4 regions of the Arthrobacter pascens genome follow, and region 1 is predicted to be linked to each of the others. Evidence: riboswitches for the same ligand, from Rfam matches in the RefSeq annotation. Region 1 holds a riboswitch; each other region holds the start of a gene.

Region 1 (2,195 bases):
TCCGGCGTCGGTGCCTGCGTAAATGCGGACCCCGGATTCAAAGGCTTCCAGCACGCGCTCCTCCCGTCGTTCCCAGAGCGAACGCATATGGGAGGCGTAGCGGGGAAACTTCGGTTCAGCCTGGCGGGCAATGTCCGGGAAGGTGGCGATGTTGATGAGTGTGGGGACAATCGGGACGTCCTGTTCCACGAGCCGGGGAACGTGCCGGGGAAGCAGCCCTGTTGCGTGCTCAATGCAGTCGATATCAGCATCCAGCATCTGGTCCAGGGTTTCCCCGGCGAAGCAGTGGGCTGTCACCCGCGCCCCTTCGTCGTGTGCCGCCTGCACGGCTTCCTTCACGACGGCGGCTGGAAAGGACGGCGCCAGGTCGCCGATGTCCCGGTCGATCCAGTCCCCCACGAGCTTGACCCAGCCGTCGCCGGCCCGCGCCTGTTTCCGGACGGCCTCAACCAGCCCGTCCGGTTCCACTTCAATGGCAAAGTTCTTCAGATAGCGGCGCGTGCGGGCGATGTGCCTGCCTGCGCGGATGATCCTTGGCATTCCGGGACGCTGCTGCAGCCAGCGGGTGTCACTCGCCGCGCCGGCGTCCCGGACCAGGAGTGTTCCGGCGTTGAGGTCGGTGCGGGCCTGCTCTTCGGCTACCTCATCGGCCACCTCGCCGAGCGGCCCCAGGCCGATGTGGCAATGGGCATCCGCAAAGCCCGGGAGCACCCAGCCGGACAGGATCCTGTCCGGAGTGGCCTCGGGACGGTGGAAGGTCAGCCGGCCGTCCACCGACCACATTCCGTGGCGTTCCCGGTCCGGCCCGGCAAGGACTGTTCCGCTGAATTCGATGATTTCACCCATCGGGCCAGCCTAATCCGGGTTTCGGCCGCCCCTTGTGGAGGTCACTTTCCCGTCGGTGCCGTGATAGCTTCGTCTTGACCACACGGGTGCCCTTGCAGGGGCTGAGATCGGGCTGACGCAGCCTGCGACCGTTGAACCTGTCCGGGTAATGCCGGCGAAGGAAGTGAGTATTCCGTGAATACGCAAGAAAAACAGCTGATCCCTGCCCAAAATGAAACCCGCCCCGCTGAATCGGGTCCTGCCGAGACGCAGTCGCTGAAGTCCCATTCGCTGGCCTTCATCAGCGATGAAGCGGCGGGAATCAGGGTCCCGGTAACGGAAATCGCCCTGGAGCCCTCGCCGAACGGCCTGGCGAACGCTCCTTTCCAGGTGTACCGGACAGCAGGCCCCGGAAGCGATCCGGTAGTCGGCCTCAGCCCGTTCCGTTCTGAATGGATTGAAACGCGCGGGGATACGGAGCCGTACGGCGGCCGGGAGCGGAACCTGCTCGACGACGGCCGGTCTGCAGTCCGTCGCGGCGCAGCGTCCGCGGAGTGGAAGGGGGCACAGCCGGTGCCCCGCCGCGCCGTTGAGGGCCGGACCGTGACGCAGATGCACTACGCCCGGCAGGGCATGGTCACTCCGGAGATGAAGTTCGTTGCCCTCCGTGAAAACTGCGATGTGGAGCTGGTCCGCAGCGAAGTCGCGGCGGGCCGGGCCATCATCCCCAACAACATCAACCATCCTGAGTCCGAGCCGATGATCATCGGCAAGGCCTTCCTGGTGAAGATCAACGCGAACATCGGCAACTCCGCCGTCACCAGTTCCATCGCCGAGGAAGTCGACAAGCTGCAGTGGGCCACGCAATGGGGGGCCGACACGGTGATGGACCTTTCCACCGGCGATGACATCCACACCACCCGGGAATGGATCATCCGCAACTCCCCTGTGCCGATCGGCACGGTTCCCATCTACCAGGCGCTGGAGAAGGTCAACGGCGAGGCAAACAGGCTCACGTGGGAGATCTTCCGGGACACAGTCATTGAGCAGTGCGAGCAAGGAGTGGACTACATGACAATCCACGCCGGGGTGCTGCTGCGGTACGTTCCGCTGACAGCCAACCGCGTGACTGGCATCGTGTCCCGCGGCGGCTCCATCATGGCCGGCTGGTGCCTCGCCCACCACCAGGAAAACTTCCTCTACACCCACTTTGACGAGCTCTGTGAAATCTTCGGCAAGTACGATGTCGCGTTCTCACTGGGTGACGGGCTGCGGCCCGGAGCCACGGCGGATGCCAACGATGCTGCGCAGTTCGCCGAGTTGGACACCCTTGCTGAACTGACGCAGCGCGCCTGGGAGTTCGACGTGCA
Region 2 (2,195 bases), 400 kb from region 1:
AAGGAAGGAACGTCCGCGATGGCGTAAAGCACCTTGTAGCCCGTACCGTCGCGCTCGATGAACAGCGCCTGGTCCAGATCGGTGGACGATTCGGGATCAATGGTGAGGAACTCTACGTCAGTCAGGTCGGAGGCCGGCATCCGGTGTGAAGCCACGGCCGCCTCAGCGTCGCGCACCGCCTCGTCGGGGTACGGTCCCGGCAGTTCCAGTTCCGTTCTCAGCGCGCCCAGCGCCTCCTCGAGCGCGTTGGTGTGCTCGTGGACGTTAGGGGCCAGCCGATGATGTGACACGAAAATCAGGTTAGCCCGATTTCCACAGTTAGTGCACGCTATCGCCCCGGCGGCCGTTCGAGGGAGGGCACCAAGGCTTTAGGACATCCCGGCGTCAAGCGCGGCAAGCAGCGCTGAGGCCGCTTCTGCCGGATCCGGCGCCTCGGTGATGGCGCGGACCACCACCACCCGGCTGGCTCCGGCTTCCACCACCTGCTCCACGTTGCCCAGGTCAATGCCGCCGATGGCGAACCAGGGCACGGGTGCACCGCCGGGAGAGGATTCCGCTTTGGTTACCGTTCCGGCGGCGTACCTGACAAGGTCAAGTCCGACGGCGGCCCGGCCTGGTTTTGTTGGGGTGGCCCAGACAGGACCGACGCAGAAATAGTCCAGTCCCGCCGGGGCGGCCAGCATTGCGGCAGATGCCCCGATGGCGGCGTCGATCTGTTCCGTACTGTGAGTGGACAGGCCGATTTCCGCGTTCCCGTTCAGAAGGGTCCTGGCCGCCGGCAGCGGGAGATCCCTCTGACCGATATGGAACACGGGTGCCCCCGACAGGACAGCGATATCTGCCCGGTCATTCACCGCCCACAGGCGCCCGTGGCGCTGGGCTGCCTCTTTCAGGACCGCGAGGAGTTCGAGCTCCTCGGCCGCTTCGATGGCCTTGTCCCTGAGCTGGATGATGTCCACACCGCCGGCAAACGCAGAGTCGACAAACTCAGCAAAGTCGCCGCGCTCGCGCCGTGCGTCGGTGCAGAGGTAGAGGCGCGCACTGCCGAGGCCGCGGCCGCCGTCTTCACTGCCGGCCGCGTCGGAGCTGGTGGAGACGGCCGCGTGGTCAGAAAGGGCTGGGTTCATGCAAACCACCCTAGTTCCTCTAAACTGGGCTGGTACTGCGGGAGCCGCGGCGGCTGTCACAAAGCACCGGGCTGAGAGGGCGTCAGAGCCGACCGCTTGACCTGATCCGGCTAGTACCGGCGTAGGGAAGGAAACACGTCTTGCCCCCATCCCGGAGTCCCTCACCGGATTCTGCTTCGTCTCCCCGCATTTCAGGGCTGCTAAAAGCGGACGTGGCGGTGATCGGCGGCGGAGTCATCGGCCATGGCATCGCCTGGGAAGCGAGGCGTTCAGGACGTTCGGTGGTCCTCATCGACAACGCGCCAGGTTCCGGTGCGAGCTGGGCGGCCGCCGGCATGCTTGCGCCGGTCAGCGAGCTCCACTACCAGGAGCAGGACCTCCTGGAGCTCATGCTTGAATCCTCCGGCCTGTGGCCGGCCTTCGCCTCAGACCTTGCTGACGCATCGGGGCTGGACACAGGCTACCTCTCCACGTCCACTATCGCGGTGGCGGCCGACGCCGCTGACCGCAGGGTGCTCATGGACCTGCGGACCGTCCAGCAGGCCAACGGACTGACAGTGGAACCGCTCACGGTTCGTGAGGCCAGGGCCAGGGAGGGCCTGCTCAGCCCCGCGATATCCTGCGCACTGGACATCCCCGCCGACCACCAGGTGGATCCGCGGAAGCTGGTGGCGTGCCTCCGGCAGGTGCTCGCTTCGCATGAGCCCGGATCCGGAACCGACGTCGAAGGAGCCCGGGATGGCTTCGCTGTCGAGGACCGGGCTACGTCCCTCCTCTGGCAGGACGGGCGGGTCAGCGGCGTGAGGCTCGCTCAAGGCGGGACGGTCCTGGCCCGCGAGACTGTGGTGGCCAACGGGCTGCAGGCTTCATCCCTGGAGGGCCTGCCGGAAGGGCTCCGGCTGCCGCTGCGCCCTGTCCATGGGGACATCCTCCGCCTCGCCGTTCCGCAGCATCTGCGCCCGCTGGTTACCTCCACCGTCCGCGGGCTGGTCCACGGTGTTCCCGTGTACATCGTTCCCCGGCAGGATGGCTCGGTGGTCATCGGAGCAAGCCAGCGTGAAGACGCAC
Region 3 (2,195 bases), 110 kb from region 1:
CCTCCAGGTCCGGCTGCGCCTCAGCCCAGAGGATGTCGGCAAAGCCTAAGGCGGACGCCGGGGGCTGGAGGTGGTGGAAATGGTGGATGGGACCGTTGCCCCTGCCTACTCCCAGCAAGGCAGAGTTCTGCAGGGCAGCGGTCAGCCATGGCTTCACCTGTCGCAGGGACGCCTCCCAGTCGCCCAGCCGGGCCTGTGCCGTTGCCATCGCCGAGGAGAGCGAGCAGCCGGTGCCGTGGCTGTTGCGGGTGGGAACACGTTCCCCCTGCAGGACCACCACTTCCTCGGAGAGCAGTCCCCCGGTATTGACCAGCGCATCCGGGCAGGAGCCGCCGTCGAGATGGCCGCCCTTCACCAGAATGGTGGCACCGGTGACGGATGCCAGCCGGCGGCCCTGCTCCAGGGCAGCCGGCCAGCTGTCCGCCTCCTGTTCATCCATGAGCATGGCGAGTTCGGCCAGGTTGGGCGTGATCAGGTCCGCCAGCGGCAGAAGTCCGCGCAGGGCCGCCTCGGCCGATTCCTGCAGGAGCCTATCCCCGCTGGTTGCCACCATCACCGGGTCAAGGACGACGACGGCGGGCCGGACTTTTTCCAGCCAGCTGCGGACGGCAGCAATCACCTCGGCGTCGCCCAGCATGCCGATCTTTACGGCATCGATGCTGATGTCGTCGCTGAGGGCGTCCAGCTGCTGGGCCAGGAAAGCTGCCGGCGGGACGTGGACCGCCCAGACACCTTGGGTGTTTTGGACGGTGAGGGCCGTGATGGCGGCCATTCCGTAGCCGCCGTGCGCCGCGATGCTTTTCAGGTCAGCCTGGATGCCGGCACCGCCGGACGGGTCCGATCCGGCGATGGACAGCACGCGGGGAACCGGCCGCCGGGTGGCGGATGGGGACGCAGCCGGCTCTGAAAGGGCCCGGTCTGCAGCGGCCGATGTTCCGACTGCTGAAGCCCGGGCGGGTGCGGCATTGGGAGCATCAGGGGCAGCAGCTGTTGGGGGCAGGACTGATGTTGAAGGCAAAAAAGACGTCCCTTCGCCGGTGCTAGCCGGACAGGTTCAACGGGTGTGGATCTCAGCCGGCTCTCTGCGCGGCACCCCGTGTCAGTCCCCCAGCCTAGCGCTGTGTTAACGCCGGATGCCCGGACGGGGCCTGTATGTTACAGGGCCCGCCCGGGCATCATGGCCTACACGTGTACTGCTCCTCAGAGCTCGGAGGCCGGAACCCCTACTCCGAGGATGATGGGGGCGTCCGCTGCAGCCCGCTTCGTCGCCTCCGGCTCGGGGGCTTTGGCCGCATGTGAATGCCCGGTGGACGCCGCATGGGTCGCCTCGTGGTGTTCCACTGATGTGGCGTTGGCTGCCCCCTGCGCACGGCTGGCGCTCCGGTTCCGCCGGGGACGACGGGTCGCGGACTGCCCTGCCGTGTGATCGGAGTAGTCCTTTTCCTCGACGGCAGGTTGCTGAGGGGCAGGACGTTCCGCCTGGGGACGCTCGGCCTCGGAAGGCTCGGCCTGGGAAGGTGCAGGCGCCGGGGCCGGCTCGCCCAGGTGGGCAAACGCCTCGGCCAGGCGGTCCAGAGTCAGCGCTGGTTGCTGCGGCTGGTCCCCCGCGTGCTCCACGAACGGCAGCACAACCTGTTCTCCGCCGAAGGTCAGCACGGTGGCGGGGCGGCCGGATGCGTCAGCATCGTGCCGTCCCGTTGCCGGCGAAGGTGATGCCTGCGGCGCAGGTGCCTGCGGCGCACGTTCCTGCGGTGCACGCTCCTGCGGTGCACGTTCCTGAGTTACACGTTCCTGGCTTACAGGTGCCTGCGTGCCCGCGGAAGCGTGCGCGACCTCATCGTCATGAAGGTGGGCGGCGTGTGCTGCTGCCGCAATGTTGGCAAGGGCAACCCTGGTGGCCTCAGCCTTGGCGTGGCGCTCGGCGTCGCTGGGGTCCGGGTGGACCGTGTGGATCTGCACCGGCGCGGCCTGGGCGACATCCAGCGGCTGTCCTCCCCTGCCGCGGCGGCGCTTGCGGTCGGTGCGGCCTCCGGGCTGGCTCTCGATCCGCTGGCTGTCGGCCCGCTGGTTGTCCTGGCGGTTATCCGGACGGCTGTCGAAGCGCTGGCTGTCCGAGCGCTGGACGTGGTGCTCCGCGGCCACGATATTTGCCCGGCGGTGCTCCACGGGGTCATCGTGGGTGACGATACCGCGGC
Region 4 (2,195 bases), 1.5 Mb from region 1:
AGCTGAAACTGATCAGCGGCTCCCGTCCGGCTACCCGGCCCGCATGGATTGCAGGATTTCCCGCAACGCTTCCACCACCAGGTCGTGGTCCTGCTGCTGGGGCAAACCGGACACGGTCACGGTGGCCACGGCGCCTGCCCCGGCCACATAGACCGGAAAGGAGCCGCCGTGCGGAGCGTACCGGGACTGGTCGAACCATCCCTGGTCCTCTATCCGCCCGCCGTGAAGCCGGCCGCGGAGACCCACCAGAAGCGACGGAACCTCATACCGGGCCGCGGTGCGCTGCTTCGCCCGGATCCAGTGCTCGTTGTCCGGTGTGGCGCCGTCGAGGGCCACGTGGAACAGAACCTGCTCGCCCTTGGTGATGTCGATCGCGATGGGCAGGCGGCGGCTCTTGCCCAGCTCCACCAGAAGCAGCCCCAGGTTGAGGGAGTCGTCCTTGGTGAAATGGGGGAACTGCAGCTCTCCGATCTCGGCTTCAACCCGCCCGATCAGGGCCTTGAGCAGCCCTTCGGGCTGGCTTGCGCGGGAATCGGGATCGAACACTGTCACGGGGGAGGATTCGGCAGTCATGGCCCACAATCTACCGCTCCCGCGGTGTAAACTAGACCACGCCCACAAGGGCAGATTTATTTACGACAGGGGAGCGCCGCCGTCGGGCATTACCTGGCATTGCCAGGAACCGCAGGTGGGCGCTGAGAGTGCGGACAGCCGCAGACCCTCGAACCTGATCCGGCTAGTACCGGCGCAAGGGAGTCGAGTTCTCGAAGTGTCCGGCAAAGGCGGCGAACGCCGACGGCCGGGGTGCACTTTCCCCTCCTGATCCTCAGGAGGACCACATGACAACAGCAGCAATCAAAAAGACCGGCAATACCTGGCGCGTCGTGGACATCGTGGTGGCGGCGCTCATCGCCATCGCCGGGGGCGTGATCTTCTGGGCCTGGTCCCAGGGCGCCGGGATCGTCTCAGCGCCCATGAACGCCGTTTACCCGCCACTGACCGGCCTGATCGCCGGCGGCTGGATGATCCCCGCGGTGCTCGGGATGCTCATCGTCCGCAAGCCGGGTGCGGCGCTCTTCTGCGAAACCGTGGCCGCCACCGGCGAGCTCATCATGGGCTCGCAGTACGGCGCCACCGTGCTCATCTCCGGAGTCCTGCAGGGCCTTGGCGCGGAGCTGGTGTTCTTCCTGCTGGTCTACGGCAACTTCAAGTTCAAGTCCTTCCTGTACCAGAAGTACAACCTGACGGCTGCGCTGCTGGCCGGCGCCGGCGCCGGACTCTTCTGCGGAATCAACGATTCCTTCCTGCCCTGGGGCTGGAACATCGCCTATGAAGCAGGCGACAAGCTCACCTACATCATCTTCTGCACAATCTCCGGCGCCATCATTGCCGGTGCCCTGCCCTGGATCGCCACCCGCGGCCTGGCCAGGACCGGAGTACTGAGCTCCTTCGCCTCCCGCAAGGCAGCATCAGAGCCCGTCTTCAACTGATGTCAGCTGCCCACGCAGGCGCTTCAAGGGCGGCGCGACCGGCCGCGGTTTCCGCCCGGGGCTGGGGCTGGCGGCACGCCGGCCGGTCCACGCCCGCCCTCCGGGGACTCGACCTCGAGATCGGCCCCGGTGAGCGCGTACTGCTTCTGGGTCCCTCCGGCGCGGGAAAGTCCACCCTGCTGCACGCCCTGGCGGGGGTGCTGGGGGACGAAGGGGACGACGCCGACGAGTCGGGTTCGCTGCTGATCGACGGCCTGGCTCCGCGCGAACAGCGCGGACGGGCCGGCCTCATGCAGCAGGACCCCGAAACGCAGGTGGTGCTCTCACGGCTCGGTGACGATGTCGCGTTTGGTGCCGAAAACCTGGCGGTGCCCCGGGATGAGATCTGGAGGCGTGTCCGCGAGGCGCTCGACGACGTCGGGTTGCGCCGCGCTGTCGGGCAAAGTCCCGTCGGGCAAAGTCCGGGCGGGCAAGGCAACCCCGGGGAGGGTTCCGGCGTTCAAACTGCCGGCGGGTTCGCTCTGGACCATCCGACGTCGGCCCTTTCAGGCGGGCAGAAGCAGCGCCTCGCGCTTGCCGGCATCCTGGCGATGCGTCCCGGGCTGATCCTGCTCGATGAGCCCACCGCCAACCTGGACCCGGCCGGCGTCCTGGAAGTCCGGGATGCCGTGGGCCGCTGTCTGGACAAGACGGGTGCCACGCTGG

What was found. Region 1 has a riboswitch for thiamine pyrophosphate ahead of thiC (phosphomethylpyrimidine synthase ThiC). Riboswitches for the same ligand answer to the same signal wherever they lie in the genome.
Region 2: another riboswitch for thiamine pyrophosphate. It lies ahead of thiO (glycine oxidase ThiO); the one in region 1 lies ahead of thiC (phosphomethylpyrimidine synthase ThiC).
Region 3: another riboswitch for thiamine pyrophosphate. It lies ahead of thiD (bifunctional hydroxymethylpyrimidine kinase/phosphomethylpyrimidine kinase); the one in region 1 lies ahead of thiC (phosphomethylpyrimidine synthase ThiC).
Region 4: another riboswitch for thiamine pyrophosphate. It lies ahead of QFZ40_RS00365 (ECF transporter S component); the one in region 1 lies ahead of thiC (phosphomethylpyrimidine synthase ThiC).

Annotation. Positions count from the first base shown of each region.
Region 1 is NZ_JAUSXF010000001.1:1,609,105-1,611,299, reverse strand. Features, by position in the region: gene QFZ40_RS07400 (amidohydrolase family protein) at 1-846, opposite strand, end outside; TPP riboswitch at 919-1,026, shown strand; gene thiC (phosphomethylpyrimidine synthase ThiC) at 1,021-2,195, shown strand, end outside.
Region 2 is NZ_JAUSXF010000001.1:1,212,240-1,214,434, forward strand. Features, by position in the region: gene QFZ40_RS05675 (RNB domain-containing ribonuclease) at 1-290, opposite strand, end outside; gene thiE (thiamine phosphate synthase) at 369-1,127, opposite strand; TPP riboswitch at 1,155-1,272, shown strand; gene thiO (glycine oxidase ThiO) at 1,268-2,195, shown strand, end outside.
Region 3 is NZ_JAUSXF010000001.1:1,719,870-1,722,064, reverse strand. Features, by position in the region: gene thiD (bifunctional hydroxymethylpyrimidine kinase/phosphomethylpyrimidine kinase) at 1-859, opposite strand, end outside; TPP riboswitch at 1,010-1,107, opposite strand; gene QFZ40_RS07910 (Rne/Rng family ribonuclease) at 1,201-2,195, opposite strand, start outside.
Region 4 is NZ_JAUSXF010000001.1:82,524-84,718, forward strand. Features, by position in the region: gene QFZ40_RS00355 (ester cyclase) at 1-6, shown strand, start outside; gene QFZ40_RS00360 (heme-degrading domain-containing protein) at 31-573, opposite strand; TPP riboswitch at 631-772, shown strand; gene QFZ40_RS00365 (ECF transporter S component) at 840-1,490, shown strand; gene QFZ40_RS00370 (ABC transporter ATP-binding protein) at 1,490-2,195, shown strand, end outside.